One region of the Paenibacillus sp. FSL R10-2782 genome, then DNA from elsewhere that is predicted to be linked to it. Evidence: riboswitches for the same ligand, from Rfam matches in the RefSeq annotation. Region 1 holds a riboswitch; each other region holds the start of a gene.

Region 1 (8,200 bases):
CGCCCACTCTGAGTGAATGAGTTTCACCCTTTTCATCCGTCACCGTTTTATCAAGAATCCGATAAGGGGTAAAATAATTTTTAGTTCCTTGGGCCCCATCATCGTAATACACGTTCGCATTTACGTAAGGAAAATCAGCTCCCTTGAGGGATCTTTCCAAAAAATCGAGACCATAGTTAAATTCGTGATTCCCTACCGTAGCCGCATCATAGCCCATCAAGTTCATCATCTTGTAGACCGGATGGACACCGCCTTCTTTCTCGAAGGTTTTGCTTCTGGCCATATAATCGCCCAATGGATTGCCCTGCAACAAGTCGCCGTTATCGAACAACAGGCTGTTTCTTGTTTCACTGCGCGCCTGCTGGATCAGTCCAGCTGTGTTAATCAAGCCATATTCGTTCGTTTCCTTGTCGGCATAGTAGTCATAATTCATCAAGGCCGCATGAATATCCGTTGTTTCCATGATCCGCAAATTCACTGTACCGCTATCCTTGGATTCGCTGGAAGCCCAGGACGGAGCGGCTGAAAACACCAGCATGCTACAAGCTACAACTACTGCTGTAAGCCCTCTAAACCATTTTTTATGAAATATCAAAATATATCCCTCCTCATTAAGGTGTAGGCGTCATACACATGCTTTTGCACATATATGTAAGCTTTGAACCCACCATTCCTATTTTAATCCAATGACGGACAAAAGAGTAGTCATTTACTCCATTTATTTATGAAAAAATAATTAATTTTCCGTAACTAAAAAAACCAGCAAACCTCCCAAATAACTTGGAGAATTGCTGGTTTCCTCATATTCTATCCAATTCTATTTCTCCCACACCTGACGTCCGGTCTGCTTACCCACATACTCAATACGAGTTGGGTTTACATCCAGAATGACATAATCAGGGTCATCCGGGCCAGAAAACCATTCCTTCAACGAATCATTCCACACTTGTTTGCGAAGTCCCTCGTCAGCCGTTACCCGGACAGTAGCCTCAACCTCTAGGACTTCCTTCGTACCGCCTACCTCATATCCCAGCAGCAGATAAGCGTTTGGATTATCCTTCAGCTCTTCCACCTTTTGTGTTTTGCGATCTGTCGCGAGATGGATGTTCAGCCCTTCATTAAAAAGAGCCATATAGCGCACCTTCGGCTTGCCGCCTTCTACTGTACCCAACGAGCAAAATTTGTTGTTATCCAAAGCCTTTACAATGGCTTGTTCCAGTTGGCTGCGATCCAATGTTTCCGTTTTACCCATGGTACAACAACTCCTTTTCGCAAATTAGAATTCCTGTGAATGCCCATGCCTTGAACCGACTAAATCACGGTCATTCAGAACAAAGCTCACAGTAAAAGTGTACCCTGACGTAAGGCAAATGAACCGTCACTTCTTCCCCTATGCTGGACAGACCCGACTTCTAGTCATATAATCGTCGTAGGAAACCCGAATGAACAACCCATTCGACTATACAATGCCAGGGGTGCTGGAATCGGCCGGCTGAGAGTGTGTCCCAAGACACTGACCCTTACAACCTGATCTGGGTAATGCCAGCGTAGGAATGCTTAAGCAAGATGCGCCCTTTCTTTTCATATTACGGCGGGCCATCCCTTACTTTGGTATATACAAGCGCAAGCGTCCCGGAACTTCGGGGCGCTTTTTTTGTTGAAGATGATGTTGTTGGAACAGATAGCGTCTGGCAGGAGTTATTTTTGTGAAATGGGAAACATAAGCTGTCTGATCCGACGGATTACGGGTAATAAAAGGAGAGAACACAACGATGAAGCGCATGAAAATGTTAAGTCTTGGGCTGATCAGCCTGTGGTTAATGGCCCTGACCCTGACCGCCTGCGGCGGAAGCTCCCCCTCTGCACCACAAGGCGAGACTCCTGCCGCCGACACCCAAACGTCCTCCCCGACCAAGGGACTCAAGGACGTTAAAGTCGTGCTCGACTGGACGCCAAATACGAATCATACGGGCCTCTATGTCGCCAAGGACAAAGGATTTTACGAAAAAGCAGGCTTGAATGTCCAGATCGTTCAGCCCGGTTCGGGCGGAGCCGATCAAATGGTTGCTTCCAATGCTGTACCTTTTGGTATCAGCTATCAGGAGGGCGTCACACAGGCTCGTACGCAAGGGGTGCCGCTCGTATCCATCGCTGCGGTCATTCAGCATAATACATCTGGCTTCGCAGCCCCGGCAGACCGCGGGATTAAGAGCCCAAAGGATTTTGAAGGCAAAAAATACGGCGGCTGGGGTTCGCCTGTAGAAGAAGCGGTCATGAAATCCATTATGGATGCGGACAAAGGCGACGTGAGCAAGGTGAAGATCATCAACATGGGTAATGCCGATTATTTTACAGCCGTGAAGCGCGATATCGACTTTGCCTGGATCTTCTACGCTTGGACTGGGATTGAAGCCCAACTACGCGGTGAACCACTGGATATGCTGTATGTAAAAGATTATTCCAAAAGTCTGGATTACTATACGCCCGTCATCGTGAGCAACGAACAGACGATTAAAAATGATCCCGAACTGGTCAAAGCCTTCATGGACGCGACCGCCCAAGGCTATGAATATACCATCGCTCACCCGGAAGAAGCCGCAGACATCTTGACCAAAGCGGTTCCGGAACTGGATAAAAAGCTGGTACTCGCCAGCCAAAAATGGCTAAGCCCGCGTTATCAGGACGATGCCGCCCAATGGGGCGTACAAAAAGCGGAGGTCTGGAAAAACTACTCCGACTGGATGTACGAGCGCAAGCTGCTCAGCAAGCCTTTGGAAGTCAATAACGCCTTCACAAACAACTTCCTGCCCAAGCGTTGATCATTTTGTTAAAACGCTAAATTACCAACTAAATAAAGTCGAACTAGGGACGTGCACCAAGCGCCACTACGCGGACGGATGGTGCTTCCCATCGCTGTTGTACCCAGATTTCTTTTATAAATATCCAGAGGTGGAATCCGGGCAAGGTGATGCTTCCAAAGCGCGCTTCTACAGCACCATTCCGCCTACTTCATTCTCGTTCCACTGGGTTTATCTTTTAGTTCCTCTTATCTAAGCACTAAGTAGGTGCGCTTGTGTGTAAAAATGCCACACAAACCACTTTAAAAATAAGGTGCTTTTAAGGTGGTTGGCAGCGTAGCGTTTCATTTGAATCTGAAGAAGCGAAGCGCTCGCCTGAAAGCTTTCCTATGGAAAGCTAGCTTCGGAAGCATACACTCTGTGGGATTCTTACCTTTTAAATCTATTCAAAGAATCCCATGGCAACAGCGATCGTAAGATCAAATGAAACGCGAAGCGGTCTCCCACCCGCCTTAAACCACCATATTTCCCTAAAAACACTCCAAATAAAGGACAGGTGAATTCACATGGCTAACACACTGCTCAGTATTCAAGTGATTCCTAAAACCCCCAATAACGAGGACTCTTACGCATATGTAGATAAGGCAATTGAAATTATTCAGCGCTCCGGTGTCAAACATCAGGTGAACCCATTGGATACGACCATGGAAGGCGAGCTGGACGAGCTGCTGAAGGTGGTTAAAGAAATGCACGAGGCACTAACGGAAGCAGGCAGTCCAAGCATCATTTCACAAATCAAAATCGCACATAACCCGCAGGGCATCAGCATGGATAAGCTGACCGAGAAATATCGCCCATGAACCCGAAAGGCAAAAACGCATCCTGGTGGAAAAGCGTATGGCCGCCCCTTGTGGCGGTCCTCTTCTTTTTAGCGGCTTGGCAGGGAGCGGTTTCCTATTGGAATGTGGAATCATGGATACTGCCTGCTCCGTCCCTGATCGTTCAGGAAGGAATGTCTCAGTCGGCGCTACTTGGTGCCCATACTTGGGCTACTGTTCGCTTAACGCTGGCGGGATTTGCTATCGGCACCGCAACGGGACTATGGATCGCCATTGTTCTTCATACCATCCCTTTTCTCAAGTCGGCTCTGTACCCGCTGCTCATTCTTAGTCAAAACATTCCGACCATCGCTCTCGGCCCATTGCTGATGGTGTGGTTTGGTTTTGGCGTGTTGCCCAAGCTGATGGTGATTACACTGGTCTGCTTTTTCCCCGTGGCTGTAGCGGCCATGGACGGACTGACGCAGACGGACCGCACGATGATGAGCTATATGCGTATGTCGGGCGCAGGCCGCATGGCTATTTTTATGAAGCTGGAGCTGCCGCATTCCCTGCCACAAGTATTTTCGGGCATCAAGATTGCCGCCACTTACAGCGTAATGGGCGCAATCATTGCGGAATGGATCGGAGCCAGTGAAGGAATTGGTTATTATATGAATCTGCAAAAATCAGCCTACCGCACGGATCTGATTTTTGCCGCCATTGGCATCATTGTTACACTCAGTTTGTTAATGTTCGTAGCTATTCTACTGCTGGAAAAATGGCTGGTACGCTGGAAACCCGATCAGGAATAGCTTCCAAATGGTATAACCAGAATACGATGGAACCGCAGGATATCAAAGAAAGGACGTGGTGCGTATGAGTCTGCATCCGACTGACTTATCACCGCAAAATATGGCTGATGAACAACGAGTCCAAGGAGCCTTGGAACAGCAGGAGCATTCTTCCACTCCTCCAGCCTTGGAACTGGAAGGCATTAGCCTGGCCTTCCGGGAAAAGCGAAGCTCGCTGCCTGTATTGCAGGATGTATCCTTGAGCGTCCGACCTGGGGAATTCGTCTCTCTGATCGGTCCGTCCGGCAGCGGCAAAAGCACGCTGTTTCACATCATCGGCGGGCTGCTCAAGCCGCAGTTGGGGCACATCCGTATGAACGGACAGGACGTGACTGGGGAACGCGGGCATATCAGCTACATGCCTCAACAGCCCGCGCTTTTCCCGTGGCGTACCACGCTGGACAACGTGCTGCTCGGGCAGGAAAATGCGCCGCGTAAAGATACAGCAGCGCAGCCCCGGCACAGCAGCGAACGCGAACGCCGTAAGGAAGCCCTGCAATGGCTGGAGCAGGTCGGGCTTGGCCCATTCGCAAAGGCGTATCCGCATACGCTCTCTGGCGGCATGCAGCAGCGGGTGGCTTTCCTGCGTGCGCTACTCAGTCCGCAAGAGCTGATGCTGCTGGATGAGCCGTTCAGCGCACTGGATGCGCTGACGCGTGGAGACATGCAGCAATGGCTCCTGCGGATGTGGGAAAAGAACCGCCGCTCCGTGCTGTTCATTACCCACAGCATTGAGGAAGCGTTGCTGCTCTCCGACCGCATCTACGTACTGTCGGCACGACCCGCTTCGGTGATACACGTCGTAGACGTTCCCTTCCCTCGCCCTCGCAGGGAAGAAATCACCCTCGACCCACGCTTTATCGAATGGAAGCGGAAAATGACTGGCTGGATGCGCGAGGAAAAGCACAGACTGGAAGGCGACACGGACAACACTGGAGGCATCCGTGAGGATGCTTCAGGTAATGGGGAGAAGCCGTTATGAATGACTCGAACAATAAGAAGCTGGACACGACAGCGCCAACGACGGCGCAAGTACCCGCGCCTCTAATCGACGCGCACATTCATGTGGATAGCTATCCGTCTGAGCAGCAAGAGCTATTGCTCGCTTCGCTTGCAGATAGCAGCGTCGAAGCCGTCATTGCCGTGTCCATGCATCTCGCCTCCAGCCGGGCCAATTTGTGCTTGTCTGAGCGTTTTCCCGGGCTGGTACGACCCGCCTTTGGCTTTCATCCCGAACAGCCTCTTCCACCGCAAGCTGAGCTTGATCTGTTGTTCGACTGGATGGACAAGCATGCAGAGCATATGGCCGCGGTAGGTGAGGTCGGCCTGCCCTACTATAATCGGCTGGAAGCCTTGCGGAGTGGAGTTCCCTTTGACCTCGCTCCTTACATAGAATTACTGGAGCGTTTTGTCATGTTCGCGCGGAAGCATAACAAACCGATTGTGCTGCATGCCGTCTATGAGGACGCGGACATTGCCTGCGACTTACTGGGACGCTATGGCGTCACACAGGCGCATTTCCATTGGTTTAAAGGCTCTACCGCCACGACCGAACGCATGGCTCGTAACGGCTATTATGTCTCCTTCACACCGGATCTCTTGTATGAGGATGAAATCCGAAGCTTGGCAATACAGTATCCATCCGGTCAGGTGATGGCGGAAACGGACGGCCCCTGGCCCTTTGAGGGGCCTTTTGCCGGACAACAGACCCATCCACGCATGACCGCCGAAGTCATTCGGGCGTATAGCAAGCTGACAGGTCAAAATGAAACTGTCGTTCGGCAATTATTTTATGACAATACGAGACGCTTTTACGCACTGTCTAATTTATAAAGCCATATCAGCTATTATCTGAAAAGATATACAAGCCAGCTTACAACAAAAGCAAAGAACCTCCTATTACGCGGAATTCATCATACGCAAAAAGGAGATTCTTTGTATTTTTCAAACATACCTATGGCTTCATGCCATTTATATGCTGCTGCGTTATTTTTATCGCGTACCCGACCTTTATTGCTTCAAAAATCCCTTTTGCTCCAAAAAAGACTTCATCTGCAAACGTGCGGGCTCGGTCAGTCTTGCTGCCATCTGCTCTGACCAAGGGGTAGACCGCTGACCACCTGTGCGTTCCTTTAAATATTCAGCCGATGTGTGATCATACAGATCCACAGCTTTCATCGTCTGATTTTTGTCGTAGCCGTTCATATGCAAAACACCGGACAGCGGAAGACGTGGACGTAAGCTCCCTTCCTGATCCGGTACCCCAATACACATACCGAACACCGGATATACTAGCTCAGGCAATCCCAACAGCTCGGATACCTCGGCTATTTTCGTACGGATGCCCCCGATGTAGACCATGCCCAAACCGAGTGATTCGGCGGCTACCGCGGCATTCTGTGCAGCTAACGCGGCATCAATGGTCGCAACCGTATAGTTTTCGACGGAGCCTTCATAGGAGGGCTGACCCGGCTGATGGTGAACCGTGACCTGCTTCAAGCGGTACAAATCTGCACACCACACGAGGAACGCCGGGCATTGCTCAACGTAAGCCTGACCCCCCGCCAACTCAGCCAGCTTTGTTTTCAAAGAAGGCTCTGTAACGGCAATGACGGTATAAGCCTGTACATTGCTGGACGAGGAAGCCATCTGGCCTGCCGCCACAATAGCTGCGAGTTGCTCGTCGGTAACGGCGTCTGACTTGAACTTTCGTACAGACCGATGATTCATCAACAAGGAAATCGTATCATTCATGACTGCTTCACTCCTAATCCATAATATAAGCTTTTTATCTGTGTCAAACTGTGCGTATACGAAGAGGTTTTTGCATGTTTGCATGGCACTACTACAAGTATTATGAAACTTTCGGGAATGATAAGCAACCTCACTCCACGGCAAAAAGCAAGCACGCTGGAAGTCAATCCCATACGTACTTGCTTATTTTAACCGTTTAACCTCGCTTGGAGACTGGTTGCATATTCGAAACAGGCCTGTTGGTCACTTTTGCACTCAAACGTGATTTGAGTACATGATACAGGTTTGCTAATAGCAGCCCTATAAACAAGTACATTAATCCTCCAAAAAGGTCATACACAGCCGCGCCTACAAACGCGACAAGAATTCCAAAAACGATTTGATCCTTCATCTTGGCTGGAGTCGTGGGCAAATCAGTGAGCATAAAAAAGCCAAAGAAAAGAGCAGCATTGATGAATGGAGGACGAAGTGCATCCGAAGCATCTCCCAGATGAAAGCGACCTATAAGGAACAACAATACAAAAAATGTCCCGAAAAACGAAAACACCTGCGGAAATTTATTGACCCGATCCGTTATTACATATCCACCAATGAGCAGGAAGGCAATCATCCATGTGGCTAAATCCCCGAATGCCCCCCACCAGCTCTGCCCTGATCCAAATATGAGAATAGATAGCAGCAATCCAAAAGCCGCTGGATTAAAAATCGGCTTCTTCCTATAGACCAACAGGTGCTTGGATACTATGGCAATCGCAGAAGTAGCCGCAACAACGGGCCAAGAGGTCGCCGTGCTTAACACCAGGGCGATAAGTAGCCCTGTGATGAATGCACCATCCGGCAGCATTCGCTTCCTTTGTCTCATCAAGCCACAAAGAATGTCAACGGCTACAGCAGCACCGACGGCCACGATTCCATGGATCATGCCAGCCATGTCATGCTCTGCGATAGAGGCTATAAGAAGATAAGCCGTGATAAC
Region 2 (8,200 bases), 260 kb from region 1:
GGAATCGAGTGAAAACGGTATACTTAATTCAGAAACATTATTTTGAAATTAAGTTTCATCTAATGAAACCATTGGAAATCGTCTTCTGCTCTATTATGAAAATAACTGTTATCTATAGGTTAATCGGTTATTCTTCAGATCAGCTATGCTGCTTTCATGAGAGCGCAACCAATTTAAGCCAACTGTGCAAGACGTCGAAAAAACGACATCCCTATTTTCCCCCAGGCATCTACTATAAGGAGGTAATACTTATGTCAGGAAAAGATCAATTCTCCATTGCCCGCAGTCTCGAAGTTGATGGCAAGCCTTACCGTTATTACAGTCTCAAGGCACTGGAGGAACAAGGAAAAAGCGGTATCGCCAAGCTGCCTTTTTCCATTAAAGTGTTGCTGGAAGCCGCTGTGCGCCAATTCGATGGACGCGCGATTACAGAAGAGCATGTGCAGCAGCTTACAGGCTGGGCTGAGAATCGTGACACCAACAAGGAAATTCCATTCATTCCCGCACGCATCGTGCTTCAGGATTTCACCGGCGTTCCGGTGGTTGTCGATTTGGCAGCCATGCGCGATACTGTGAAAAAAGCGGGCGGCGACCCGAAACAAATCAACCCGCTCGTACCCGTCGATCTCGTTATCGACCACTCGGTTATGGTTGATGCTTTCGGTACCAGCGAAGCGCTGGACTATAATATTAATGTAGAATTTGAGCGTAACGAGGAACGGTACCGTTTTCTGCGCTGGGCGCAAACGGCGTTCAACAACTTCCGTGCTGTTCCACCGTCCACGGGGATCGTCCATCAGGTCAATCTGGAGTATCTGGCATCCGTGGCCGCCACCAAAACTATTGACGGCGAAACCGTCGTCTTCCCGGATTCCCTCGTCGGAACGGATTCCCATACGACGATGATTAACGGTCTGGGTGTCGTCGGCTGGGGCGTCGGCGGGATTGAGGCAGAGGCGGGTATGCTGGGGCAGCCGCTGTATTTTGTCACACCGGATGTTATCGGCTTCAAGCTGACAGGCAGTCTGCCAGAAGGCTCTACCGCCACCGATCTGGCGCTTACGGTAACCCAAATGCTGCGTAAAAAAGGCGTAGTCGGCAAATTCGTGGAATTTTACGGACCCGGCCTGGCTAACATCAGCCTGGCTGACCGTGCAACGGTTGCCAATATGGCACCGGAATACGGCGCAACGATCGGCTTTTTCCCGGTCGATGCGGAAACGCTGGCCTACCTGCGCAGCACCGGACGTTCTGATGAGCAAGTGAGTCTTGTAGAGGAATATTACAAAGCGCAAGGCATGTTCCGCACATCCGATACGCCGGACCCTGTGTTCAGCGATACGATTGAACTGGACTTGGCTTCGGTTGTACCGAGTCTTGCGGGTCCCAAACGTCCGCAGGACCGTGTTGAGCTTAGTCGCATGAAGGAAACCTTTGAAGGCATTATCCGTACCCCTGTGGACAAAGGCGGCTACGGACTGAGTGATGAAAAGATCGCACAGAAGATTCCGCTGACCCACCCGGACGGCTCCACCAGCGAGCTGGGTACTGGCGCAGTCGTAATTGCGGCGATCACAAGCTGCACGAACACCTCCAACCCAAGCGTTATGCTGGGCGCAGGCTTGCTCGCCAAAAAGGCAGTAGAACGCGGGCTCAAAAAGCCGGGCTATGTTAAAACCAGCTTGACGCCGGGCTCCCTTGTCGTGACGGAATACCTGCAAAAAGCCGGGCTGATCGCTCCGCTGGAAGCACTCGGCTTCCATGTGGCTGGCTATGGCTGCGCGACCTGCATTGGTAACTCCGGTCCGCTTCCTGACGAAGTGAGTCAGGCCATCACAGACAACGATCTGACGGTTGGCGCTGTCATTTCCGGTAACCGGAACTTTGAGGGCCGCGTGCATGCGCAGGTCAAAGCCAACTATCTCGGCTCACCGCCACTGGTCGTCGCTTATGCGCTGGCAGGTACGGTGAACATTGATTTGGTGAATGATCCGCTCGGTTACGATCACGACAATCAGCCGGTCTATCTGAAAGACATCTGGCCCACTTCCGAGGAAATCAAGGAAGCGATCAGCCTGTCTCTCAGCCCGGATATGTTCCGTCGTAAATACGAGAATGTGTTCACTGCCAACGAAAAATGGAATTCCATTCCGGTTCCTGAAGGCGAACTGTATGAATGGGATGAAAAATCAACCTATATTCAAAATCCGCCATTCTTTGAAAAACTTCAAGATGGTGTACAGGATATCCAGGAAATCCGTAATGCGCGTGTGCTTGCCCTGCTGAACGATTCGGTCACTACGGACCATATCTCACCAGCAGGCAACATTGCTCCTTCCAGCCCGGCAGGACTGTACTTGAAGGAGCATGGCGTAGAGCGCAAGGACTTCAACTCCTACGGCTCTCGTCGGGGCAACCATGAGGTCATGATGCGCGGTACGTTCGCTAACATCCGTATTCGCAACAACGTAGCTCCTGGCACCGAGGGCGGCGTGACCAAATACTTGCCGACGGATGAGGAAATGTCCATCTACGATGCATCTATGAAATATCAGGCAGCCGATCAAAACCTGATCGTTATTGCCGGCAAGGAATACGGCACAGGCAGCTCACGTGACTGGGCAGCGAAGGGTACGCTTCTGCTGGGCGTCAAAGCCGTCATTGCAGAAAGCTTCGAACGGATTCACCGCAGTAACCTGGTCGGTATGGGTGTGCTTCCACTGCAATTCCAGGAAGGCAACGGCTGGTCCAGCCTGGGTCTGAACGGTCGTGAAACGTTTGATATTCTCGGCATCGACAATGACGTGAAGCCGGGTCAAGAGCTTACCGTTGTAGCCAAACGCGAGGATGGCACGAAGTTCGAGTTCCCGGTAACTGCCCGTCTGGACAGCACCGTCGATATCGACTACTACCACAACGGCGGTATTCTGCAAACCGTATTGCGTCAAATGATCGCAGACTAAGTTTTTTTTAACGTCATATGTGAAGAACCCCCGATTGCAGCTCTATCTGCGAATCGGGGGTATTTTTTTATCTATATAAAACAAAAAAGCCGATCCCTCAGGACCGACTTCCAATCTATGTCTCCTATGAAATTGCCTTCGCACCGCCAGTTACTTCGAAATATCCAAAAAGCCCTCTCCGAACACATCCCGCACATCATGAATCGTGATAAACGCCGCTGTGTCGATAGCCTTCACAATCTTTTTAAGCGCTGACACCTCTTGCTTGCTGATGACGATATACAGCACTTCTTTCGGATTTTTCGTGTAGTACCCGTGGCCTGACAGGACTGTTACTCCCCGATCCATTTGGGTAATGACCATCTCGGCAATTTTGTTTTGATGCTCCGAAATAATCATGACCGCTTTTTTCGGGTTCAGTCCTTCGATCATGAAATCCATAACCTTCGTCCCGACATACAAAATAACGATGGTCAGCATAAGCTTTTCCGGGCCAATAATAAAATAGGAAGAAAATGCAACAATCAGATCAAAAAACAGCAAGCCATAGCTGATGTTCCAATCCAGATATTTGTTGGCAATCCGGGCCAAAATAACCGTTCCCGCTGTTGTCCCGCCCACCCGCACGATCAAACCAATCCCGATCCCCACCAAAACCCCGGCAAATACGGCATTAATCGTCGGCTCATGCGAATCAATCCGCCAGTTGGCCGTTAAATGTAAAAACAACGAGTTAAAAGCAACCGCAATGACGGTGTACAGGGTCGTTCTCTTGTCCAAAAATTTATATCCGACAATCAGCAGCAATCCATTGATCACCAGATTGACGATCGAGGGGGACCACTGAAACAGGTAGTACAATATGATCGTGACCCCTGTAACGCCCCCCTCGCCAAACTCATTCGGGATAACAAACAGATTAACAGCCAGCGCGAAAAAAAACGCACCCAGAATAATAAATGCGATGTCTGCAATTCTTTTTTTCATATAGATCCAGGTCCTTTCTCAAACATTTCAACGGATGAATCGCCTGATGGATAGGCTGACTCTAGTAGCTAAAACACGCTTACAACCAGTTCATGGTATCCACTACCAAACATAAAGTCAATACAACTTTGACACTTTAATTCGCCACCAGACTGACTTCATATTGATTTCAGGATTTTGCAAAATCCTCACTTATATAAAGATGTTCGACAAAAAAACACAATCCCGACTACTAAACTGAGAAAACGGGCCTCTGGCCCTTGTTCTGGACCTAGGCACATTTTCCCTCAAGATGACCATACACCTAATCCTCATTTTAGACACATACGACCATCTTCCTGTTTTATGTCAAAAGCGTTTTAATTTGAAAAAATGCGTTTATAATGATTGAAACATTACCAAGTAGTCTACCCGGTATTACGACATCAAGTACATACGAATAGTCCTATACAGACGTCCTAAGCAACTCAATCTGAATTTGACAAAATGGAATTGGAGGAACAGCCCGCATGAATACAATGAATTTAACTGTACACACCTTGATGCCCTTTCATCACCAATACCAACGTGCCAACGCAGTGAGTATGCAGAAGAAGGAAGACAGCTCGGAGAAGAAGCTCAGCTTTCAGGACATTTTGAATGAGAAAATGGGTAAAAAATAAAGCATTCGTTTATCCGGTTGGATGATCTCGCTTTACATAAGCTAAAAAGCCGTGGCCCCTACATCATCTGTAGAGAACCACGGCTTTTGTTATTTATGCATTTTTTACTGCCCGGCATCACGATACTGCTCTGCCTTCTCACGCATCCCGGCGGCTATCGCTTCTTCAGTGTCCAGCCCCTTATCCGCCGCATAGGCGCGAATGTCCTGCGTGATACGCATGCTGCAAAACTTGGGACCGCACATTGAGCAAAAGTGTGCTTCCTTGGCTCCCTCTGCTGGCAGTGTCTCATCATGGTAGGACAAGGCCCGCTCAGGGTCGAGTGAAAGATTGAACTGGTCGCGCCAGCGGAATTCAAAACGTGCCTTGGACAAAGCATCGTCCCGCTGCTGCGCCCGTGGATGGCCTTTGGCCAAATCGGCAGCATGTGCCGCAATTTTGTACGTAATGACTCCTTCACGAACGTCATCCTTGTTCGGCAGGCCCAAATGCTCCTTCGGCGTCACATAGCACAGCATGGACGTCCCGAACCAACCGATCATTGCCGCCCCGATCGCCGAGGTAATATGGTCGTAGCCAGGTGCAATATCCGTCGTGAGCGGTCCCAGTGTATAAAAGGGAGCTTCCTTGCAAATCTCCATTTGCAGGTCCACGTTCTCCTTGATTTTGTGCATCGGGACATGTCCCGGCCCTTCAATCATAACCTGAACATCATGCTTCCAGGCAATTTGCGTTAACTCGCCCAACGTATCCAGCTCAGCAAACTGTGCCTCATCATTCGCATCATAGATACTCCCCGGACGCAAACCATCCCCAAGGGAAAAGGCTACATCGTAGGCTTTCATAATTTCGCATATTTCTTCAAAATGCGTGTACAAAAAGTTCTCCTGATGGTGCGCAAGGCACCAAGCCGCCATGATTGAACCGCCACGGGACACAATTCCCGTCATTCTGCTTGCCGTCATCGGAATATACCGCAGCAGCACGCCCGCATGGATGGTGAAATAGTCCACGCCCTGCTCTGCCTGCTCAATCAGCGTGTCACGATACAACTCCCACGTTAGCGCCTCAGCTTCGCCGTTCACCTTTTCAAGCGCCTGATACAGCGGTACAGTTCCGATCGGCACAGGAGAGTTACGGATGATCCATTCACGCGTCGTATGGATGTTACGGCCTGTGGACAGGTCCATGACCGTATCCGAGCCCCAGCGTACAGCCCAGGTCATTTTTTCCACTTCCTCCTCGATGGAGGACGTAACCGCAGAATTACCAATGTTCGCATTAATCTTCACGTGAAAATGACGTCCAATCACCATCGGCTCACTTTCCGGGTGATTGATATTTGAAGGCAAGATGGCTCGTCCAGCCGCCAACTCCTGCCGCACAAACTCAGGCTCCACTCCTTCGCGGATGGCTGCAAATTCCATTTCGGGCGTAATGATCCCTTGCCGCGCATAATGCATTTGCGTTACACTACGCCCTTGCCGCGCACGGAGCGGACGGTTGGTGACGCCGGGAAATTCCGCCGTCTCCCGTTTGGAGCCGGGCTTCAGCCCATTATCCTCCGGCTTGACGGCGCGCCCCTCGTAAGCCTCCACATCGCCCCGTTCCAGTGCCCAAGCCCGCCGTAATGGAGGCAAGCCCTGATGGATATCGACCTGATAGGCTTCGTCGGTCATGGGACCACTCGTATCGTACACGCGTAACGGCTCATGATGCTCCGTGCCCTGTGGCGTATGTGTGGGATGCAGCGCGATTTCACGCTCCGGCACGGCAATGTCCGGCCGCGTGCCTTGAATATACACCTTGCGGCTCCCTGGAAAGGGCTTTACCCCTCCAGTCTGTTCATCCACTGCGTTCCCTACTGTTCCTTCTGTTTCTGTCGGTTTCATTGTCCATTCCTCCCGTTTCGATGAAATGACACACCGATCCGGAACCATCCCCAGGCTGGCTGATCTATGCAAAAAAGCCGGTTCCCCAGGGAACCGGCTAATCTAACGAAACGGCTATCCAGACAGCTGCGCACGCGGAAACATACTCCGATGCATTGCCGTAGACAGCGGCTGCGTATACATTTCAATGGCCGATTACTTCCCTACGCTGGTATGATCCAGATCAGGTGCAAAGGGTCCGGAATCTAGTGCGATTCCATCTCAGCCCGGCATTACAGGCTCCCCCAGTAACTCTGTTAATTCTATTCGTATGAGGCGGCTATATAGGACAACCCGCCATCACCAACAGATTACTTCAAATTTGCGGCTTTGGCAACCCTTCCCTGGTCCCTTTTTCCAAAGATTATGGAAGCATAAGCCCCATTTCCTTGGCTGCCTCGATTAAAATCGGTGCAAAATCATGCAGCTTCTCGGGCGCTAGTCGGCTAACCGGACCAGATACAGACAAGGCCGCAGCGACCTGCCCCTTCCGATTCACGATAGGCGCAGCGACAGCAGCAGCGCCCGGCTCCCGTTCCTCATAGCTGGTCGCATAGCCCTTCTCGCGGATATCCTGCAATTGAGCCTTATAGACCTCCGGATCTACCGAGGGCGGCCATTCATCCCCGGTTAGCAGGGCTTCCAGCTCCTGCGGCGGCATAAAGGCCGCCAGCACCTTGCTGGAGGCTCCTACAGCCAGCGGCATGCTTGCACCTACTGGTGCAACGCGACGGATCGCCTGATTGCTCTGCACGGCCTGAATGCGGATACGCATGCTGCCATCGCGCAGGTATAAGCTGACCGTTTCGCCCAGACGGTCACGCAATCCTTCCATGGCTGGCTGTAACAGGATCGCCGGCTCGTCGCTTTGCGACAGATGGGTGGACAGTTCCCATATCCGGATGCCGAGCCGATATTTTTCCGTTGCAGCATTCCGAACAACAAAGCCCCGATCCTCCAACGTAGCCAGCAGCCGATGAACCGTGCTTTTATGTAAACCAATTTTGGAAGCAATCTCTGTCAGGCCTAGATCGGAATCTCCGGTAAAACACATCAGTATATCAAGCGCACGCTCCACGGCGCGAACGGTTAATTTACGGTCTTCCATTGTGAACCGCTCCTCTTTGTTTCATATTCGTTTCACACCATGAAACATGGTTACATAAATTATATAGAATAATCGCGGCTACTGTAAACCAATGTTTTTGTGACAGCCATATTACAGAACGAGGACAAACATCGACAATTCTTTGCATCATTTTTACTTTTCCGGTTCAAGCGTTGACTTTGGATAACACGCATCATACGATAATAGGTATCGATACGGGCATAAACTATCAATTTCAAGTGGAATTGTACCTAATATTCTATGAAACGAAGTTCATTTTTATATGAAGGAGGCTCTTACATGATTTCGACATCCCAGCGCAGCTCTCAGCTACAGCATGCTGTCCAGGAGCCGTCCACCCCACTGATCAACCCCCGGCTATTGCGGATCAAGCATGTGGTCATTGCCTTGCTGCTGTCAGTCGTATTTTTTCTATTGTTTTGCTTTATTACCCTGCACGCCTATATCGCATGGGTGCTGACGAATCCAACCGTCGCGCCACTCTACTCGAACCCGATGCAGGCCAAAGGAATGCCCTACGAGGAAATC
Region 3 (8,200 bases), 2.2 Mb from region 1:
ACTCGTGTAAATCCGGGCTTTCATACAAAAAAGGAGAAACCCTAGGTCATGGAAATGACCGGGTTTCTCGACAAGCTGTGTTCCAAATGATTTACTATGAAATTGTTTTTACAGAAGCAGTTATTTTGTAATCGTGATTTGTTTGGATACAGCGTTATAGTTCACCTGATAGCCCGAAAGCTCGCTAATGACTCGTAATGGAACCAGTGTGTGCCCGTTAATAATAACCGGAGCTGTGATGTTCGTCGAGTAATTCCGAGAGTTGTTTAACTCGTACACTGCAAGAGTCGAATTCTTGACTTGAAGCACCACTTGTTTGCCATCGGTAAGGCGATTCATGATAATCTTTTTAGTCCCTTTATCATAGTTCACTTGGTAGCCCACACGTTCACCGATAAAGCGCAGCGGGACCATCGTTACCCCATTTATTATTCGTGGTGCCTGAGCCATCGTCGTAGTACGACCATCGACATAAGCTGATGTAGCTCCTGGTGTCAGGGTAAATGAAGTTGAATATGAGGAAAACGCATTGTTAGAATATGAAGACGCTGTGCTGGAATTCGATGTAGCTGAGCTTGTCCCGGTCGATGAACTACCGGTACCAACCGCTCTATTGCGAATAGCTTCTAGACGATCCAGAAGATCGCTTTTACGTGTCCCGCTCGGCAGGTCACTGATTGCGTCTCTGGCAGAGCGCCAATCAGAAGCATTCAGACTGTTTTCCGCAATTCGCATCAAATCTCTTGCTTTCTCATAGTTCGATGAACTAGATGACGACGAGGAATAACTATAACTATCTGCACGTTCTGAGATCCTTACACCGCTGGATTCCCTTCCACTGCTATTTACAGTTGTAACCTTAATCTCATACCAGCGTCCTTCACGTAAATCCGTAATTTTATAGGATTCAGAGGATGTAGTACCCCTATAATCACCGTCAACATATATTTTTACTTTTTCAGCCTGACTCGGCATATCGTAAGTAATTTTGATCCAGGTATCACTTTTGCTATCTACTTCAAGATTGGATACTTCCGACGAATTGGAGGACGTGCTGTTCGTTGTGGCAGTCAGCCTCACACCGGAGGACAATACACCTGTGCTTCGCTTGGATCTGATCATAAACGTGTATGTCTGGCTTGCCGAAAGATTGTTGAATGTATAGGATGTTCCCGTTGAATCGGTTACCAGCTGTCCGTCCTTATACAGACTGACCGTATTAATTCCGCTGGGCCTCGTCCAAGAAACCGTAACGCTATAGTTATTAACTGATGTCACTGAAGCTCCTGTTACTTCTGGCACTGTATCGACGGTGAGGGCTGTAGTCGTAACCGGAATACTGACCCCTCCAGATATGTTGCCGGATTTGTCCACTGTCTTAACTGTTACTTTATAGTTTGTCGAAGCAATCAATCCACTGAACGTATAGGACGTCCCTGTAGTTCGCTGCACCTCTTTGTCATTTAAATAGATAATGGCTTGGCTCAGGTCAGTATCCTTCGGCAATATATAATTCACAGTAAAAGCGTTGTAACCCACATTCGTCGCTGTCAGCCCGCTTACCTCTCCTGGAGGTGTCTTATCTACAGGAACATTAATGGAAGCAGTTTTGGTCTGTACTGTAGTACCTTGAGATTCATTTCCACTCTTATCCACCGTCTTCACTCGAAAGGTATATGTCGTATCTGGCTGTAATCCGCTCATGGTATAAGAGTTACTGTTAATGTTATTGACATACACATCGGTACTGACATTGACCACCTTTACATGGTCAAAATTGATGTCTGACGGATTGGTCCAAGACAAATTCACCTTTGTTGTATCTAGCGGAACCGCTGTCAGATTGCTCACCTCTGCTGGTGCAATACTTAGAGCAGCGGTTTGGCTCGCCATCGCTTTTATCATTTTGTTAATATAGGGTGTTTGATTACTATTTTTTGTAAACGCAGTCACTTTTGTGCCTGAAGTAACTGGCACATGGCGTCCTTGAACTGATGCTAATTTCGTATGTGGCTGTGCTATATTCAAGCCTGTCAGATTCGAATTATGCTCTTCAGTCGGCAACGCACTCGCCACTGCATCGGTTCCTCCGCAGATGCTATATCCCGTATTCAAAATCAATGTAGCCGTTGCGAACGGAGCCATCCATTGGCGCAAACGTTTCTTATTCATGATCTATGCTCTCCTTGATAACAGTATGTATTTGTCTAACCAGTAAGTAAGCTTTCAAAAACCTACTGCTGTAATCCAGCCTTGTAAATCCCTACATAAGCAGTATATGTCCATTTAATAGTTATCGGAATATCTATCGGAAATGTTTAGGCTACTCCACTCCAGTTTGCCTGCTCCCGTTCCCCGGTGCATGTCCATCAGCGATTCGGCCTCCAAGGACAAGGCATTGATCTGCGAAGCATAATGATAGAAGGCTTTCCCCGCTTCAGTCAGCTTAATGACATGATAAGATTTCGTATGAAACAGTGAAACGCCAATATCCTCCTGTAATTTATTCAGATGAAAAGTAACGGTAGGCTGCGTCACCTCCAGTTTTTGCGCGACCAGATACAGCTTCTGCAGTTCAACTGCGAGCACAAACACCTTTAATTGCTGCAAATTCACAGGCTTCCTCTCCTTCAATAAATCATAGATTGTATCGCTGGCGGTACCCGGCGTAGTCCTGGGGATCGGGTATATTTTCATCTGGAATCAGAAATGGCTGGAGTCCATCGGCCTTCATTTGTACGGCACCCCTTCCCTACTGGTCATTGCCGGTATCGCCGGAGCAATTCCATATGCGGTTAGGGTGCAGCTTGGGGCCTTTGGCAATCTGTCGGGTACAATGCTGCGGGCGGCAGCGATTCAAGGCGCCAGCATTTTCGACCGGATGCGGCATATCGTGCTGCTCCTGGTCCGGCAATTGCTGCTGATTGCGGCCCTCGCTTCGTTTGGCTCGATGAGCAGTACAGTCCGGCCCTCCGCCATATATCCAAATCTTACAAAATGGGTCGTTGCCTTTTCAAAAAAGTAGGACAGCGCGCACCACGGTATCAAAGCAAACAAAAGTTGCCCAATGCTCACCTTATCGTCGTATAGTGTATTTCCCACAATTTCACTTAAAACCAATGACGTTAAAAAATCGAGCGGTGTTAACTGACTGAGGGTTTTCCGCCCTGTAATTCTAGCGGGCGCACCCTACCGTACTGGCGCACATCGTCCGGCGTTACAGCGAACAGCATATTAAGCGGCTCGATCTGAAAGCTTCCTGGTCCTTCTGCACCTTTTCGTTCCGCTGCCATTTCAGCAGCAACGCCATATACGGCAAGTGCTACCATACCAGCAGTAAGCCTGTCGTTTTCGACAGCAGCGAAAGCGCCCAGCACCGAAGTTAATAGGCAACCAGCTCCCGTAACTTTGGTAAGCATGCCATGGCCGTTTTCAATGATCCATCCTATACGGCCGTCGGTAATGACGTCTTCTTTGCCGGTGATTGCAACAATCGTATTCAGTTGATGGGCTGTTTTGACTGCAAGTTGTGGAATATTCAAATCACCTGTTTCTCCAGCATCGACACCTTTAATCTGCATGTCTTCGCCAATGATTTGTGCAACTTCAGCAGCGTTACCGCGAATAATATCCACCTTGACCCGATCTAGAATACGGAGAGCGGAGGCTGTGCGGAATGGAGTCGCCCCCGCACCCACGGGATCTAACAGCACGGGTACCCCATGCTCATTAGCCGATAAACCAGCCACAATCATGGACTCTACAAGTTCCTCATTTAACGTCCCGATGTTAAGTACAAGCGCCCCTGCAATACGGGCCATATCTGCGACTTCCTCTTTGGCGTATGCCATAACTGGTGAAGCGCCGAGCGCGAGCAGTCCGTTTGCCGTAAAATTGGTGACGACCACATTAGTTATATTGTGAATGAGCGGATTCGTATCCCGCATATTTTGTAGCAATAAAGCCTTTTTATCTAACACAAAAAACCAACCCTCTTTCTTCAGGAACCTGTGAAAGACTGTTGGCTTATACATATGTATACAGTTATCCCTACGCTGGCATTATCCAACAGGTTCACACGGTCTACGACGGCTTAGTCATACTCTCAGCTTGCTTCCACAGGCTCCCGTTATATTTTTTTCTAATGTTACGGGTTCGTCTTACAAAAATCAACAGGTAATTGCCATAAAGACATGGATCTGGAAACGGATGTTCAACAATCCAGCATTCATTTAAATGAAATCATACCCAATGGAAATGGGGGTTTTCGTATTCGGGTTACGAACGAAACTTCTCAACATCCTGTTTATTTCAACAAAAATTTAGGCACTTATGTTCACCGTTCCTTATGTATAGAGGGCAATATTATTTGAAATAATATTGCCCTAAGAAAAATTTTATGCTTATACCGTTGTATCTGTCCACTCATTCATGCCACCGATCATATTAACCGCATTAAAACCTTTTTCGCCAAGTAATTCACATGCCAGCCCGCTGCGGTTTCCGCTTCTGCATACTATAATCGTTTCTTGCTTTGGATCAAGCTCGTGTTGTCTTTCCAGCAATTGACCGAGGGGAATGTGCTTGGCACTTTCAATATGGCCTTCTGACCATTCAGCAGGTTCGCGTACATCTATAATGACAATTTCCTCATTTTGTTTCAGACGGGCCGCGAGCTGCTGAGGAGTAATTTCTTTTTCAACTTTAAAAGACATAATAAAATGACCTCCTTAACGGCTTTTTACGAGAAGCTGAATTGCTTCCTTAACAAGTTTATCTGTATCTCCACCAGCTTCTTGCTCTTCCAATATACAACGTTGCAGATTCTCTGCCACGATTTGGGCAATTGCCTTATCGGATGCGTTGCGTACGGCAGATAACTGGCTTACTACGTCCTTGCAGGACTGTCCTTCATCCATTAAACGAAGCACCCCACGCACCTGACCCTCAATTCTTCTCAGGCGTGTTTTCAGTTCATCACTATAATTGTAATCCATAAGGTATAGACTCCTTTTTGATTTAATCATATACATGTATAGGTATATTATAAACCAAAAAAATAATTAAGACACCCTAAATGAATAGATTTACCTTGCCCTGCGTAGCATCCCCCAAGTAGGCAGCTACTCCGGCATATTCCAAACCGTCCATCAGTTCTTCCTGTTGCAGTCCTAGCAGATCCATGGTCATGGTACAAGCTACCAGCTTGATTCCCTGCTCTTGCGCCAGCTCGATAAGCTGCGGAAGAGAAAGCGCATTATGCTTTTTCATGACATGCTTGATCATCTGCGGGCCGAGTCCTGCAAAATTCATTTTGGACAATGCCAGCTTTTGGGGTCCACGCGGCATGATCCAGCCAAAGGCTTTTTCGAGTAGCCCCTTATTTGTGCGTACGAGTTCCTCCTTACGCAGCGTGTTTAGCCCCCAAAACGTAAAGAAGATGGTCACTTCATGGTCGTAAGCCGCCGCACCATTTGCGATAATAAATGCAGCGATAGCCTTATCCAGCTCCCCGCTGAATAATACGATGGTAGTTTTTTGCTGAGTATATTCCTGATTCATCCTGAAAGCTCCTTTTTCACTGCAACTTTGTTATTTAAAATCCTAATATGGAACTCCAAATTTTAATGGTAGTAAGAAGGATCAATACCACTAAACAGTATCGCAAAATAACTGGATTGATTTTCGCACTCCATTTGGAGCCCAGAGGTGCGCCGATCAAACTCCCCAATACCGTAAAAGCAGTTACGATAATCGGAATATGGCCCGTTGATATTTTGCCAATCACACCGCCAATGGCAGAAATGAACACAATAGCGAGTGAGGATGCAATGGTCGTTCGGGTAGGAATCTTGAGCACGGTTAACATAATAGGAATTAAAATGAATGCCCCTCCTGCACCTACGACGCCTGATATGATACCGACCAAAAAGGCGGCCCCCATCGCGATCCATTTGTTAAACGTAATTTCGCTTGTGGATTGTTCGGGTTTCCCTTTATTTGGTATAAGCATCAGCACGACGGCGAGCATCGCCAGCACCCCATAAATGATATTGATCACTTGTTCGTCCAGAAAATGAGATACCATTCCGCCGATCAGACTTCCAAGCATAATGCTTGTGCCCATATACAAGACAAGTCCCTTATGCACAAGGGAAGGCTTGTTTTTTCTATTGCGAAAGGCCAATACTCCCGCTAATGAGGAAAAGAAGACCTGAAACATGCTAATCGTGGACACTTCTTGCGCTGAAAAATGCGCTACACCTAAGCCAGCCGGGACAAAAAGCAATAACGGATAATTGATAATGGCTCCGCCTATACCCAGCAAACCGGAAAAGAATGATCCGATCAGACCCAGAAGCACCATGACTCCATACAGGAGAATATCCATCATGCACCCACTTTAGTGGTCATGTATGGCACAGCGGTTAGGTCCCATTTCCATGTCTCGCTGTTCTTCTTCCGTGGGTGTAATTTTTCCCATATTGGTCTGCCGAATTTCTTGATAGGCATTAGGGTGTTCTGGTAAGTTAGCAGTCACTCTATTCCTGAATTCAGTCTCACTTTGCAGGCTTAAACCCGGATTCGTCTGGTAAATGTCTGCTAATCGTGCCGAAACTTTACCCCCTTTACCCAGCTCCGTGATGCTGCCAAAATGCGCAGGAAGTACGATCAAATCCTCCGGCAAATCCTTGTAACGGGTATAAAGTGTGGTGTGCAGGTCGCCAACCCAATCCTCCGCTTTCCCCGCCAAATCTGGACGGCCAATGGATTGAATGAACAAAATGTCTCCGGTCAGCAGATATTGTTGATCCACAATGAGGGATGTGCTGCCGATGGTGTGACCAGGAGAGTAAATCGGCTGGATGTTAATCGTTGTGTTACCAACCGTAATGGCATGACCATCTTCCAGCTTGGCATAATCAAAGGTCAGCTCTTCAGCGTCTTTGGAGGGCAGCCAATAGGTTGCCCCTACGCTCTCCGCCAGCTTTTTGCCTCCCGAGATATGATCTGCATGTAGATGAGTGTCTATCGTATGTGTGATTAGGGCTCCTTTTTCGCGGGCAAATTGTTCGTAAATATCCGTCATCCGCAGTGTATCCACGACAGCCGCTTCTCCTTCGGAAATGATCATGTAGGAAAGACAGCCTTTGCCGATTCGAACGAATTGAAATAGTTCTCCGCCATTCTGTAGTTCAGCAACTTTGACAGGCGCCAAATATTCACTCCAGCTTTTCATCCCTCCTTGAAGGTAAAATAGTTGGGTCCGGCCGGCTGCAACCAACTGTTCTGCGACAAATATAGAAGAACCTTCCTTGGCGCAGATGACTAACACGGGTTCATTATCGGGAATTTGCTCCAGTACATGGTCAACGCCATCCAGCAAATCGAAATACGGAAGGTTGATAATCTCAATCTGTTCGCCCTCCACCTTCCAATTGTTAAAATCACTTTCGTTGCGGACATCTACAATAAAGAGATGTTCTTTATTTAAAATGATTTTAGTCAATTCCTGCGCTGTCATGGCGTTGATTCCTGTTGTCGTATTCATATGGTTTTGCTCCCCTCAGTCGCACCTGTCCATGCGGATATGCCTAAAAGCACATTTTTGACGTTTTGGGCGCCTTTGGCTACTAATTGCTGGCAGGCCAGATCACTACGGATTCCAGTACGACAAATCACTACGATCTCTCCATCTACATTTAGCTCACCGAGTCTGCTTTCCAGTTCTCCGAGAGGAATGGATTTTGAGCCAGGGATACGTTTGAAAGCAAATTCCGCGGGTTCACGGACATCCAGCAACGTTATTTTCTCGTTTGCGGATAGTTTCGTCTGCAATTCTTCGTGGCTTATCGTCCATGGAAAGGTCTGTTCTCCCCTCGTTTCATCAGGATGGGATTTACGTAAATAATGCTGCATGACATCTCCCGATTGAAGAGTACCTAAATATTGATGTCCGGTGTTTTGGGCCCAGCTCTGTAAATCGGCTAATGAGCCTTTATCCGTGGCCTGAATTTCAATAACCTGCCCGGCATTGAGCTCATTCATGGCTTTTTTCGTTTTGACAATGGGCATGGGGCAAGCAAGTCCTTTACAATCCAGAATTTGATCTGCTTGGATATTAGTTGATGACATTGTACATACCTCCGCTTATTTTTTGAGGGGCATGTAATCTAAAATCTTTATTATACATATACCC
Region 4 (8,200 bases), 2.4 Mb from region 1:
GGAATGGTATAACACGGTAGATGATGTGGGGCTGATGGCGTTTCTCCAGGGAATCCCGGTTGGAGACAGGTACTACAATAACTATGGGTTCGGTGGCGGAAGAGTCGTCAGGAAGCAAGCCATGATCGGCGGCGTAGAGCCGGATACCGGAATGAAATATTTTTACAGAGAGTCCTGCCCAGTCCCCTTTAAAGCGACAGAGCGTTTTACAGATGAAAAATCTGCGGCTGCTTCAGGGTATTTTGAATATAAATGTGATAATGACTATAAATAAAATCTTTAAACAATCTTTAAATAAATCACTCCTACGAGTGGTTTTTCTTTTTTTATAAGCAGACAATATCAAAATCCTTCAAATTCACCCATTTTCAATATTCCGATAAGGCTACTGGATGTGCTACAATAAGGCTTTGAAAGAAATGCATATGAAATAAGAACAGTCGGCATTGCCGATGACAATAAGGAGCCAAAAACAGCTTATGAGTTTATTGACTGTAGAAAATGTATCCCATAACTTTGGGGACCGCGCATTGTTTAAAAATGTATCCTTCCGTTTGCTCGCAGGGGAACGTGTAGGTTTGGTGGGAGCCAATGGTGTTGGTAAATCGACACTGATGAACATCCTGACCGGAAAATTGCTTAAGGATGAAGGCAAAGTGGAATGGACTCCACGTGTACGTTATGGGTATCTGGATCAGCACACCAAGCTGACACCCGGTAAAACGGTGCGGGATGTACTGAAGGACGCCTTTCTCCCATTGTTGGAATTGGAAAAGGAAATGATGCAGATCACTGACAAGATGGGGGAAGCTTCTCCTGAAGAACTGGAAGTCCTGCTGGAACAGATGGGTGAAATTCAGGAGCAACTGGATATGGGGGATTTTTACCTCATCGATGTGAAGGTTGAAGAAATGGCGAATGGACTGGGCCTAGCGGCGATAGGACTGGATCGGGATGTATCCGCACTTAGCGGTGGACAACGGACCAAGGTGCTTCTTGCCAAGCTGCTGCTGGAAAAGCCGAATGTGCTGCTGCTGGATGAGCCTACCAACTATTTGGATGTAGAGCATATTGAATGGCTTACACGTTATCTGAAGGATTATCCATATGCGTTTATTCTTATTTCTCATGATACTGAGTTTATGAATCAGGTCGTGAATGTCATCTATCATCTTGAATTTGCCAAAATGACCCGTTATTCAGCCAATTATGAAAAGTTCCTTGAAATGGCTGATCTGAACAAAAATCAGCATATTGAAGCTTATGAGAAGCAGCAGGATTTTATTAAGAAGCAGGAAGATTTCATTCAACGCAATAAGGCTCGCGCCTCTACGTCAGGTCGGGCGAAGAGTCGTGAGAAGCAGCTTGATCGAATCGAGCGCATTGATAAACCGGAAGAAGCGGCTAAGCCAACATTCCAATTTAAAGAAGCGCGTGCAAGCGGGAAAACAGTATTTGAGGGTATTGATTTTGAAATTGGTTACACCCATGCCCTGTTGCCTAAAATGTCCATGACGATTGAACGTGGTGATAAAATTGCGATTGTGGGCTACAATGGTGTCGGTAAATCGACATTGCTCAAAACCATTCTGGGAAAAATTCCGCCGATCAGTGGCAAGACCTATCAAGGGGATTTCTTGCAGCCAGCTTATTTTGAGCAAGAGGTACGCGCAGAGAAAGTTACACCGATTGAAGATGTGTGGAATGAATTCCCGCACTTGAACCAGCATGAAGTCAGAGCGCATTTGGCGCGTTGCGGTTTGAAAAATGAGCATATCACTCGTCCGCTATCCGCGCTCAGTGGTGGTGAGCAGGCCAAAGTCCGCCTATGCAAACTGCTAATGCGGGAAAGCAACTGGGTGCTTTTCGATGAGCCTACCAATCACTTGGATATCAAAGCGAAGGATGAGCTAAAACGTGCCTTGAAGGAATACAAAGGAACGGTACTGCTCGTATCTCACGAACCAGACTTTTATGAGGATTGGGTAACCAAAACGTGGAATGTGGAAGAATGGTCAAGTAAAGTCAATTAAATATCCAGTTCTGTACCAAGCTTCACAAGAAGCAGGGTTTGCAGGATTAGGAAAATATGCTAAGCTATCTTTAGCTGATACAATAAAATAGTTACACTAGGGGAGCCGCCCATGCGGCTGAGACGGAATAAATGGATTTCGGACCCTTTGCACCTGATCTGGGTTATGCCAGCGTAGGGAAGTGAGCGCCGTACAAGCAAGGTAACGAATTTATTACTTTGTTTGTATGTGGGACGATATACGTATACGGATATAATGATCCGTTTGGTTATTGGACGTACGTTAAACCACTTCCTTCGGGAAGTGGTTTTTTTGCGTTTTCGTTCGTATTCATATATTCGTATTCATAATACCGTACCCCTTCATTTTTTTGCTGGTAAACGTGGTTAGTCCATACCGTATGGCACGATATGAGACTATAAAGATACAGGGTCAGCTTACAACCATTGAGTCCATTGTGAGGTGAGAATAAGATCGAATTGCACGTAATTACGATGGAAGGCAATTCCGATGCATATGCACATACTGCCCAAGTGGCTGCTGCTATTCATCCGTATGTTCATTATGTACACGTGCGCTTGAAGCAGAAGGGCGCATCTGGATTGCTTGCTTTAACCCGCAGTATGGTGAATCGTGGAGTTCCTTTACAGCAAATTGCAGTAAATGACCGGGTGGATGTTGCATTGCTGACCTCCGTTGGAGCTATCCAGCTACCGGCTGACGGATTACCTGTTGCATCTGTTAAAAGCTTACTTTCAGAGGGTACGCGGTGCGGGGTGTCGGTGCATTCTTTGGAAGAGGCACAGGCTGCCGAACAGGCAGGAGCGGATTATGTACTCTATGGCCATGTGTATGAGACTCACTGCAAGCCTGGTGTTACTCCGCGAGGTATAGTACAGCTTGAGCGCATATGCAGGCTGCTGAACATTCCTGTGATCGCTCTAGGCGGCATACAACCACGCCATATTCACGAGCTGTATACTGCGGGTGCAAGCGGAATTGCGGTGATGTCCGGCATCTGGGAGGCTGAGTCCCCCGTTGCGGCTGCGATGGCGTACAAGCGAATGGCGGATCGGGTAGTGCACAGCCTGTAGTGGTGAAACGAAAGTAGGAGATCGCCGCAAGCAGAATCATTAGTGGAGAGGAGAGATGGAACATATGCCAGAGATAAAAACAGGGGCACAAGCTATTGGACATGCTGAATGCTTGGTGATTGGTGGAGGTGTCATCGGTAGCTCGATTGCTTATCATGTGGCCAAGGAGGGTCGCAGTACGATATTGGTGGAACGATTCATTCCGGGCGAGGGAGCCTCAGGAGCTGCGGTCGGGATGCTGGCAGCAGAGAGTGAGGAATTCACCGACCCGGAGTTTGCACAGTTCGCTCGCTCAAGCCGGGATGCATTTCCCGAGCTGGTTCGTGACCTGGAGCATTTGTCCGGTGTTCCAGTAGAATTCCGGACAGAAGGATTTGTGACTCCTTTCCGCTCGGAAGCCGAGGGACAAAGACGCTGGAATGCGGCTATTGCGCAAGAGGGTGATCATCCTGTGTGGTGGGATGCCAGAGAATTGGTCCGCCGAATTCCAGGTTTGGATGGTCAAGTGATCGGGGCTATATACCGATCAAAGGAGACGCAGATTTCTCCGGCCCAGCTTTGCTGTGCTTATACAAGGGCAGCTACGGTGCTGGGAGCAACAATATGGACTGGTACACAGGCGGAGCAACTCATAGTACAGCATGGGCGAGTTTGTGGCGTGCAAACAGACAGAGGCTTTTTTTCCTGCGAACAGGTCATTATTGCTGGAGGCTTGGATAGTATGCGACTGCTGGAGCAGGTTGGTTTTGAATATCCGCTTAATCCGGTCAAGGGTGAGGCTGTTGCAGTCTCCTTGAAGGATCATCCATTGGAATATACTATTTACGCCGATGATATTTACCTGGTGCCCAAGCGGAATAACGAGCTTTGGATTGGGGCGACGAGTCTGCCACATCAGTATGACAAAGAGGTCACTATTGGAAGCCTGGAGGGGCTGCTGGTCCGTGCTTCTGCCTGGCTGCCTCGCGTCCGTGAAGCTTCTTTTATACGCACTTGGGCGGGCTTGCGTCCGCAGGCAGCGGCGGGGCGTCCTTGTATTGGATCTGTTCCCGGCGTGGAAGGAGTATATACTGCGGTCGGACACTACCGGAACGGTGTGTTGCTGAGCGAAGCTACCGGGCGTGCGATTGCAGCGCTGTTAAAAGGGGCTGGTGTGGCTGAGCTTGGAATAAGCAGCTTTTCTCCTGAACGTATAAAGGAGGCGAGCAAATGAAGCTGACGATTAACGGTCAGAACATGACCTTTTCTAATCAGATCATTCATGTGGATCAACTGCTGAAAGAGCTGGATTTGAAAGTAAAAACTGTAGTGGTGGAGCTGAATCGTCACATATTGACTCGTGAAGATCATGATGAAGCGGTACTGAAGGATGGAGATAGCTTGGAAATTGTACATTTTGTGGGAGGCGGTTAATGATGTTAACGATTGGAAAAGCATCTTTTACGTCAAGGCTGTTATTGGGTACAGGAAAATTCCCTGATCTGGATATTCAATCCGAAGCTGTGAAAGCTGCGGAGACCGAAATATTGACGTTTGCCGTGCGAAGATTAAATTTGGAGGAACGGGATAAGCAACATTTTCTGGATACGCTGGATTTGAGTCGTTATACGTTGCTGCCTAATACGGCAGGAGCGACGACAGCGGATGAGGCAGTGCGCATCGCTCAGCTGGCGAGAGCCTCAGGTCTGTGCGATATGATTAAGGTGGAGGTCATTGGGGATAGCAAGACATTGCTGCCTGATCCTTTTGAAACGCTCAAGGCCAGCGAAAAACTGCTGGAGGAAGGTTTTATCGTGCTGCCTTACATATCGGATGATGTGATTCTTGCCAAAAGGCTGCAAAAGCTTGGTGTACATGCCGTTATGCCTGGAGCTTCACCCATTGGTACCGGACGCGGCTTGCTAAACCCGTTCTCATTGGAGCTAATTATTGAACAAGCGGAGGTTCCAGTTATCGTCGATGCGGGCATTCGCTCACCTGGAGATGCGGCAATGGCGATGCAACTGGGGGCAGATGCCGTGCTGTTGAATACAGCTGTATCAGGAGCTCAGGACCCCGTAAAAATGGCTGAGGCGATGAAGCTGGCTGTTCGCGCGGGCAGATACGGTTTTGAGGCGGGCATGATTCCTGTAAAACGTTATGCCTCTGCGAGCAGCCCGACAGAAGGCTTGGTTCAGGCATGAAGGCGACTGAAAAAACGGGTGTGCAAGTACAACCAAGTGATCGTTATTCCAGACAGGAAAGATTCGCCCCTTTCGGGCCGGAAGGACAACGTCGTCTGGCTTCATCCCACGTACTGATCATAGGTGCTGGAGCGCTGGGTACCGGGATTGCGGAAACGCTCGTTCGCGGAGGCGTAGGCACTGTAACCATCGCAGACCGGGATTATGTGGAATGGAGTAACTTGCAGCGCCAGCAGCTTTTTCAGGAGAGTGACGCCGCAGAGAGGTGTCCCAAAGCAGTAGCTGCCCAGCGAAGATTAAAGGAAATCAATTCGGAAACGATCATTCACGCACATATACTGGATGTAGGGGTAGAGGAATTGGAGGAGCTGATTCAGGGAGTAGACCTCATTATGGATGCCACCGATAACTTTGATATCCGGCTACTTATGAACGATATGTCACAAAAGCATCACATTCCTTGGATTTATGGGGGATGTGTTGGCAGCTATGGGGTTACGTATACTATTTTACCAGGGAAAACGCCTTGTCTTCATTGTTTGCTTGGAGCTGTACCGTTCGGTGGAGAAACCTGTGATACCGCGGGAATTATACCGCAGGCGGTGCAGATGGTCACGGCCAACCAGACCACGGAAGCCTTCAAGCTACTTGGTGGATACCCGGACGATCTTAGGGGGAAGCTGCTTTCGTTTGATCTGTGGCAAAATGAGTATGTAGCTATAGTAGTAGACAGTGTCAAAAAAGTGGATTGTCCTTCTTGTGGCACTCATCCTACCTACCCGTATTTGTCGGGAGCCTATCGCCAGAAAACAGATGTACTGTGCGGCCGGGATACCGTTCAAATTAGACCAGCAGAGCCGATACGGGTGAATCTTATGGAGACAGCAGACAGACTGGCCTCTTTGGGAGAGGGAAGAGTGGAGCAAAATCCGTTTCTGGTTTCTTTCAGTGAGGGAGCGCACCGTTTAGTTATTTTTGCAGATGGGAGAGCATTAATACATGGAACGAAGGACGTCACAGAAGCAAGGAAAATCTATCACCGCTATTTAGGATAAACCGTAAAAGCAGGAAGTCTTCCTTCGTGGAATGATTTCACTGCTTTTTTGTTACAATATAATAAATAGGTTTGAATCGTTTGTATCAAATACGTCTGTATCTATTACGCAGTCCTATGTCCAAACACAGGTGGGTGAGAAGAATGAACCCGTTAATTTTACTCTTGGATGAGAATGAAGAATCTGCTACTACGTATACACGTCAGTTGAAGCAGCAAGGCTATCAGGTGGTTAACGCCCGCAATATAGCGGGAGGAAAGTCTTATTTAGAGGAGAATCCTGTGAATTTGCTGCTTCTGAATATGGATAAAGAGCAGCCTGATGGACAAGGCTTGATCCGTACCATGCAGCAAAATGATCCCACTGTTCCGATATTCGTAATGACCTCATCCGACGATGAGAACCATATTGTTTCCTGTTTTGAGCAGGGAGCACACGATGTGATTGTTCAACCCTTTTCCCTTAGGGTGTTTCAAGCTAGAGTGGCTAATTTATTGCGGATTTTTGGTACTGCACGTGATGTGAAAAAGCCGATACTGGCGGGTGATTTACATATTGATAGTGGAAGAAGACTGGTTAGCAGAGGCGGACAGAAGCTGGAATTAACTCCGAAGGAATTTGATCTTTTGCTTCATCTGGCTATACATCTTAATCAGGTCTGTAGCAGGCAGCAAATTTTGAAGGATGTTTGGAAGCATGATTATATTGTAGATACGAACGTAGTGGACGTGTATATCAGGCATTTGAGAGTCAAGGTAGACAAAGGGCAAAGCTTCAAAATGATTCGCACGCAACGAGGTATAGGCTATTCACTCAGGACACCCCCGGAAGCAGAGTAGTGTAGTATTGGAAAATATAAAAAAGCCGAGACCCTGTGTCCCGGCTTAAATACGTTAAATCAAATGAATGCTACAGCACGCGGCGTGCTTTGATGTATGTTCTTTTCCAGTTGCCGGAATTCAAATCGGAGATTGTAACGCCCGGACTACCGTATGTGTGTAAAATTTTACCTCCACCTGCATAGACCGCTACATGTGTAATATTGCGACCCGTGGCGCGACTACCGCTCGAAAAGAAGACAAGGTCACCCTTTTTCAGATTGGACTTGGATACGGCATGTCCAACATTCGATTGTGCAACAGAGGTACGTGGCAAGTCGATGCCGTATTTCTGAAATATATGTTTCGTAAAGGAAGAGCAATCAAAATTGCGTGTAGTGCTTGTGGAAGCTCCGAATTTGTAGGGAGTTCCCATATAGTTTTCACCGTAGTTAATTATTTTTTGACCTACAGAAGTAGTAGCTGTGGCAGCTTGAGCTGTATTTGTTCCCTCTAATGCAAACGTTCCAAAGCCGATAGTGGCTGCCATTCCTGTGATAATTGCCTTTTTTATGATTTTATGCATGTTCATGTTGTAAGTACCTCCAGAAATTGATTTGTGCAATATTTTGCTGAGTTGCTAACTAACTTACAGCGTTGAGTATAACAGCTTTAAAACCGCCTAATAGTTGGAAAAGCACGCTCAAATGCTTGAGGGACAAGGCTTACACGCCAATTATTAAAAAACGATTAAAAATTACAATTTGTAAAAAATATCGAATTTTAAAATCGGAGAAAATGATAAAACCCTTGATAATCAAGGGTTTTAAAAGAAAAAAATCCTTTTGAAAAGGTTACAAAAATGTCATAATCAATCTTTGCTTTGAACCACAAGCAGAAGCCCGCTTTCAATGGAAATCGTTCCTTTTGGAGCTACGAGTTGGTTGCTGACTCCGCGTGATTGTCCCATTTTAAGTGTGGCATTGTGCAATGGATACATAAATCCATCCAGCTCTA

What was found. A riboswitch is a leader RNA that binds a small molecule or an ion and turns the genes downstream of it on or off. The one in region 1 is predicted to bind thiamine pyrophosphate.
Region 2: it holds a riboswitch for thiamine pyrophosphate, as region 1 does, so the genes downstream of both, thiC (phosphomethylpyrimidine synthase ThiC) here and NST83_RS02440 (ABC transporter substrate-binding protein) in region 1, are expected to answer to the same signal.
Region 3: it holds a riboswitch for thiamine pyrophosphate, as region 1 does, so the genes downstream of both, thiM (hydroxyethylthiazole kinase) here and NST83_RS02440 (ABC transporter substrate-binding protein) in region 1, are expected to answer to the same signal.
Region 4: it holds a riboswitch for thiamine pyrophosphate, as region 1 does, so the genes downstream of both, NST83_RS13280 (thiamine phosphate synthase) here and NST83_RS02440 (ABC transporter substrate-binding protein) in region 1, are expected to answer to the same signal.

Annotation. Positions count from the first base shown of each region.
Region 1 covers NZ_CP151951.1:535,245-543,444, reverse strand. Annotated here, with positions in the region: gene NST83_RS02450 (bifunctional 2',3'-cyclic-nucleotide 2'-phosphodiesterase/3'-nucleotidase) at 1-595, opposite strand, end outside; gene NST83_RS02445 (pyridoxamine 5'-phosphate oxidase family protein) at 818-1,252, opposite strand; TPP riboswitch at 1,462-1,571, shown strand; gene NST83_RS02440 (ABC transporter substrate-binding protein) at 1,773-2,819, shown strand; gene NST83_RS02435 (MTH1187 family thiamine-binding protein) at 3,365-3,658, shown strand; gene NST83_RS02430 (ABC transporter permease) at 3,655-4,431, shown strand; gene NST83_RS02425 (ABC transporter ATP-binding protein) at 4,496-5,452, shown strand; gene NST83_RS02420 (TatD family hydrolase) at 5,449-6,303, shown strand; gene nfsA (oxygen-insensitive NADPH nitroreductase) at 6,481-7,224, opposite strand; gene NST83_RS02410 (RnfABCDGE type electron transport complex subunit D) at 7,421-8,200, opposite strand, start outside.
Region 2 covers NZ_CP151951.1:793,899-802,098, reverse strand. Annotated here, with positions in the region: gene acnA (aconitate hydratase AcnA) at 252-2,963, shown strand; gene NST83_RS03630 (YitT family protein) at 3,114-3,950, opposite strand; gene NST83_RS03625 (hypothetical protein) at 4,460-4,612, shown strand; gene thiC (phosphomethylpyrimidine synthase ThiC) at 4,717-6,504, opposite strand; TPP riboswitch at 6,688-6,800, opposite strand; gene NST83_RS03615 (IclR family transcriptional regulator) at 6,908-7,651, opposite strand; gene NST83_RS03610 (alpha/beta hydrolase) at 7,952-8,200, shown strand, end outside.
Region 3 covers NZ_CP151951.1:2,765,811-2,774,010, reverse strand. Annotated here, with positions in the region: gene NST83_RS12520 (macrolide family glycosyltransferase) at 1-10, shown strand, start outside; gene NST83_RS12515 (fibronectin type III domain-containing protein) at 121-2,172, opposite strand; gene NST83_RS12510 (LysR family transcriptional regulator) at 2,287-2,616, opposite strand; gene NST83_RS12505 (hypothetical protein) at 2,735-3,025, shown strand; partial or broken gene NST83_RS12500 (hypothetical protein) at 3,073-3,120, opposite strand; gene thiM (hydroxyethylthiazole kinase) at 3,144-3,980, opposite strand; TPP riboswitch at 4,031-4,140, opposite strand; gene NST83_RS12490 (rhodanese-like domain-containing protein) at 4,404-4,715, opposite strand; gene NST83_RS12485 (metal-sensitive transcriptional regulator) at 4,731-4,997, opposite strand; gene NST83_RS12480 (DsrE/DsrF/DrsH-like family protein) at 5,074-5,562, opposite strand; gene NST83_RS12475 (sulfite exporter TauE/SafE family protein) at 5,597-6,391, opposite strand; gene NST83_RS12470 (MBL fold metallo-hydrolase) at 6,404-7,552, opposite strand; gene NST83_RS12465 (sulfurtransferase TusA family protein) at 7,549-8,136, opposite strand.
Region 4 covers NZ_CP151951.1:2,948,682-2,956,881, reverse strand. Annotated here, with positions in the region: gene NST83_RS13290 (hypothetical protein) at 1-274, shown strand, start outside; gene NST83_RS13285 (ABC-F family ATP-binding cassette domain-containing protein) at 480-2,033, shown strand; TPP riboswitch at 2,122-2,230, shown strand; gene NST83_RS13280 (thiamine phosphate synthase) at 2,528-3,127, shown strand; gene thiO (glycine oxidase ThiO) at 3,192-4,340, shown strand; gene thiS (sulfur carrier protein ThiS) at 4,337-4,540, shown strand; gene NST83_RS13265 (thiazole synthase) at 4,543-5,310, shown strand; gene NST83_RS13260 (ThiF family adenylyltransferase) at 5,307-6,365, shown strand; gene NST83_RS13255 (response regulator transcription factor) at 6,509-7,204, shown strand; gene NST83_RS13250 (C40 family peptidase) at 7,275-7,775, opposite strand; gene NST83_RS13245 (thiamine diphosphokinase) at 8,055-8,200, opposite strand, start outside.